DNA from 2 places in the Ruminiclostridium josui JCM 17888 genome. Region 1 is predicted to be linked to the other one. Evidence: a T-box and tRNA genes for the amino acid it is inferred to sense, from the RefSeq annotation. Region 1 holds a T-box; the other holds one or more tRNA genes.
What was found. A T-box is a leader RNA that pairs with one kind of tRNA and senses whether it is charged. The one in region 1 lies ahead of metG (methionine--tRNA ligase), so its partner is inferred to be a tRNA-Met.
Positions count from the first base shown of each region.

Region 1 (2,472 bases):
GAGTATTATACTATCGAAAAGAGAAGAATATAGAAAGGCTTTTAGGAATTTTGATATTAGGTATTGTTCAACTCTAAGCGATGAAGAACTGGAAAATATCAAAAATGAATATAACGTTATTAAAAATCCTTTGAAATTAAAGTCTGTCAGAAGCAATGCCTTGGCAGTTCTAAAAATACAAACAGAATTCGGAAGCTTTTCAGATTTCTTATGGCGTTACGCTGATTATCGCCCTCAAATAAATATTTGGAATTCTGAAGAACAAATTCCTGCAAAAAATCTCCTTTCAGAGAAAATTAGCAAGGATTTGAAAAAGAGAAATTTCAAATTTGTTGGGCCTATTATAATTTATTCATTCATGCAGGCAATCGGCATGGTAGACGACCATATAAGATCATGTCCGTATCATACAATAAACCGATAAAATATGTCATTTAGACTGAGGTATAACCAATAAGAGTATGGTATAGACAATCCAGAAATACACAGAAAAATAAACGATTCAGGGGTTGCTGCTACAGATCTTTGGTCTGCTCAAAAAATAAAAACTGAAATATTTAATGCAATAAAGGGTCTAGACTGGCAGGATAGTGTCAAATCATTAAATGTAAAGACAGTACCTGTCAATCCACAAATCAATGACAGATATATTATTTCTGCTGAAGCAGAAGGGGTATTTAGCGGAAAAGAAGGACAGATTGCTGATTGGAACGGCTTTTCTTGGGATTTTTATGTACCTTCAACAGGTTGGGCTGTATATGTAGAAGATCAGAACAAGAATTATACATATAATTTGTCAAACCAATGGGTTGTAACCGGAGGTGCAAATCAGACAGTCGAGGCAGGAAAAGGTCTTGTTGGAGGAGGCGCACTAAATACTATTACCATTGATGTGGGTGCCGGAAACGGTGTGGAAATAAGTGAAAGTAATCAAAATTTTTACATTTGCTTACTTTTATATTAAATTAAAGAGAAAGGATTAAAATATGTGCAACAGATTCCTAATCCCTTGACAACTCTTCGTGTTAGCTTTAGACTAATATTGATATTGTTTACAGGCTATGAAAAGAAGAGTAGGCAACGTAACGACTACAGAGAACCTTGGGAGTGCTGAGAACAGGGGAGTCGTGAAATTGTTGAAGATGGACTTGGAGCTTCTATGCTGAGGACTGACATTTTCAGTTTTAGGTATGGACGGGAACACCCGTTATAGTGCATACTGTATTATTGCAGTTGTTAAGGCTTTTTGTCGTGAGGCAAAAAGTAAATTAAAGTGGTAACACGAGTTTTCTCGTCTTTAAATAATATATTATTTAAAGGCGTTTTTTATTTTTTAAGAAAAGTAATCAGGAGGAGTAGAAATGTCAAAAAAACCTTATTATTTGACTACGGCTATTGCGTACACATCCAGTAAACCTCACATAGGTAATACTTTTGAAATAGTATTAGCTGATAGCTTCGCAAGATTTAAAAGAATGCAGGGGTACGATGTACGTTTTCAGACAGGAACTGATGAGCATGGTCAAAAAATTGAGCTAAAAGCAAAAGAAGCAGGTATCAGCCCTAAGGAGTACGTTGATAACTTTGCTGAAGAAATAAAGCGTATCTGTGATTTAATGAATACAACATATGATAAATTTATACGTACCACCGATGAATATCACGAAAAGCAGGTTCAGAAAATTTTCAAGAAGCTATATGAGCAAGGAGATATATATAAAGGACACTATGAAGGAATGTATTGTACTCCCTGTGAAGCATTTTTTACACCTTCACAGTTAGTTGATGGCAAGTGTCCTGACTGTGGAAGGGAATGTCATCCTGCAAAAGAAGAGGCATACTTCCTAAAACTAAGTAAATATGCGGATCGTTTAATTCAGCATATAAATGAGCATCCTGAATTTATTCAGCCTGAGTCCAGAAAAAATGAAATGATGAACAACTTTTTACTGCCGGGACTTCAGGACTTATGTGTTTCAAGAACCTCATTCAAATGGGGAATTCCTGTGGACTTTGATGACAAGCATGTTGTATATGTGTGGCTTGATGCACTGAGCAACTATATTACAGGCTTGGGCTTTGACGTTGACGGAAATAATGATGAATTATTTAATAAATACTGGCCTGCTGATTTGCACCTGATAGGTAAGGATATTCTAAGATTCCATACAATCTATTGGCCTATTATGCTTATGGCTATGGATATTCCCCTTCCAAAGCAGGTGTTTGGTCATCCATGGTTGCTCATGGGTAGTGGCAAGATGAGTAAGTCAAAGGGAAATGTAATTTACGCCGATGAGCTTGTTGACATTTTCGGAGTAGATGCAGTCAGATACTATGTTCTCCATGAAATGCCCTTTGATAATGATGGCATAATTTCTTGGGATTTGGTTACTGAACGTATAAATTCAGACTTGGCCAATGTGCTGGGAAATCTTGTAAACCGCGTAATCGCTATGAGTAACAAGTATT
Region 1 covers NZ_JAGE01000001.1:2,626,505-2,628,976, forward strand. Annotated here, with positions in the region: gene K412_RS0112060 (DNA-3-methyladenine glycosylase I) at 1-424, shown strand, start outside; gene K412_RS22910 (DUF2793 domain-containing protein) at 566-964, shown strand; T-box leader at 1,053-1,302, shown strand; gene metG (methionine--tRNA ligase) at 1,362-2,472, shown strand, end outside.

Region 2 (2,472 bases), 1.3 Mb from region 1:
ACGGGCATTAAGCAGAGCGCAAAACTTCCTTCAAATGCAGGCTATTCTCCAGGGTTATTTTTGGGTGATTTCACCGGAGATAGAATTAACGATATATTGATTGGGATTAATTCTGGCGGTAGCGGTGCCATAATGTTTTATTACGTATTTTCAGATGTGAATAATCGCCTTTCAATGATATTCAATTATGAAGACTTTAATAATGAATATCAATACAAAGTAAACTATCTGAATTATTACAAGGTATCGGTTCAAAACCAGACGGATAAATATACATACATACTTGATATAACATATAAAGGCGGAGAGTATCTAAGTGAAATTTACACTAACGAGGGAATTCTCAAAGCACCAATTGAAGGCTGGGTTGATCCACTAAGCGGATTATATCCTGTTGATTTTGACGGTGACGGAATTTATGAGCTTTTGGGATATCAGAAAATAGCAGGACGGTATCATGCGGATTCCTTGGGGTTTGTACAAAGTATACTGGAGTTCAAAAATATGAAATTTGAACTTTCAAGTCAATATGTAGCTATTTTTGGTTCTCGAGGGTAAAAATGTACAAGAAAATTAATTGATTAAATAAAATTTTTAAATAATTTATACATTTACAAATAGGATTATTTTCTATAAAATTTGTATTGTTGAAAATAATCCATTCTGGTCGGCGGATTATTCCGCCGGCCGGTCTTAAAATATATTCCTCCTGAAAATAGATCCCTTATACCTTGTGGTTTAAGGGTTTTTTACTGCTCTTTTGCGGTTATTCTAAATTGTATTAAATTTTTTAAAAAAATATAATCTTCCTATTGACACATGTCCTATTTCTTATGTATAATGTAAAAGCACGTTAGCGAACGGGCAACATAAAAAATGGCGGCGTAGCTCAGTTGGCCAGAGCATCCGGTTCATACCCGGCAGGTCGTAGGTTCAAATCCCACCGCCGCTACCATTTTAAGCGATATACATTATCGCTTATTTTATGGCCCATTGGTCAAGCGGTTAAGACACCGCCCTTTCACGGCGATAACAGGGGTTCGATTCCCCTATGGGTCACCATCGGGAGCTTAGCTCAGCTGGGAGAGCATCTGCCTTACAAGCAGAGGGTCATAGGTTCGAGCCCTATAGTTCCCACCAAAAAGACTGCATTTATTGAAAATGCAGTCTTTTTATATACTTCTAAAGCCTTTACCTATGGTTTCAGAAGTATTGGTTATGGTTATAAATGCAGAGCTATCTATACTGCGTATATACGTTCGGAGCTTTATAGCTTGTCTTCTACTTAGAACTGTAGAAATTACTTCCTCAGTTTTGTGGCTGAATGCGCCTTCGGCTTTATATATGGTAGCTCCTCGGTTGAGCTGGGTTACGATGTATTTCTTTATATCTTCTGATTTAGTACTAATAATAACAAATTGCTTGCTTACGTTAAAGCTTTCCATAACAAGGTCAATAACAAAAGCTTTAAGGGAAAGGCCCAAAATAGAATACATTCCTATTTTTATTCCAAAAACTGCTCCGGCCCCAGCTGCAATGAGAAAATCAGTCAGTAGCAAGGTTTTTCCAATATTAAGGTTTGTACGTTTGCTGAGTATCTTTGCTACAATGTCCGTTCCTCCTGTAGAAGCATTGAGATTGAAAACAATGGCAGAGCCCATGGCAGGAAAAACAATAGAAAAGATAAGTTCGAGCATCATATCGTCTGTGAGAGAATGCTCTAAGGGATATATTTTTTGTATAGCCCATACGATTCCTGAAAGAGCAAAGCTGGAATACATTGTTTTTGAGCCGAAATCTAAGCCTTGAAAAATGAATCCTACAATGATAAGGACTATATTAATTATAAGCATCATGGGGCCTACGTCTATGCCTTTGAAAAAGCTGCTGGCTATTATTGCAAGGCCGCTTACTCCACCTGTAGCAAAATTGTTTGGTACTTTGAAAAAACAAATACCTATACCAACCAGAATCAATCCTACATTAATTAAAATGAAATCTATAATATGTTTCTTCATTATATATCACAATCCCTATAACAGATTTTTTGTACCCATTTATATAATACTATTTTTCACAATAATAATAGCCAATCATTCAGGTCTTCCTGTAATTTTTTGATATTTGGTATATATTTTTGAATATAGTGAGACTTTTATATATAAAATACTAATTTGCATCATTAATATGGAGGATTAATCAATCATGACTGATGAAACATATGCTCTTTTATGCGATTTCTATGAGCTTACTATGAGCAACGGATATTTTCTCAAAGGCTTTATTGACAAAGTTGCATACTTTGATGTTTTCTTCCGAAAAGTACCTGATGGAGGCGGTTTTGCTATTGCAGCCGGTCTTGAGCAGGTTATCGAATATATTAAAAATCTGCGTTTTTCAAAAGATGATATAAAATATCTTAAAAATCTAAATATGTTTTCAGATGACTTTTTGGAATATCTGTCAAATTTC
Region 2 covers NZ_JAGE01000001.1:1,369,749-1,372,220, reverse strand. Annotated here, with positions in the region: gene K412_RS0106460 (hypothetical protein) at 1-558, shown strand, start outside; tRNA gene K412_RS0106455 (tRNA-Met) at 879-955, shown strand; tRNA gene K412_RS0106450 (tRNA-Glu) at 988-1,062, shown strand; tRNA gene K412_RS0106445 (tRNA-Val) at 1,065-1,140, shown strand; gene K412_RS0106440 (YitT family protein) at 1,173-2,018, opposite strand; gene K412_RS0106435 (nicotinate phosphoribosyltransferase) at 2,206-2,472, shown strand, end outside.
Region 2: it has a tRNA-Met gene. The T-box ahead of metG (methionine--tRNA ligase) is inferred to sense a tRNA for this amino acid. The anticodon was not compared.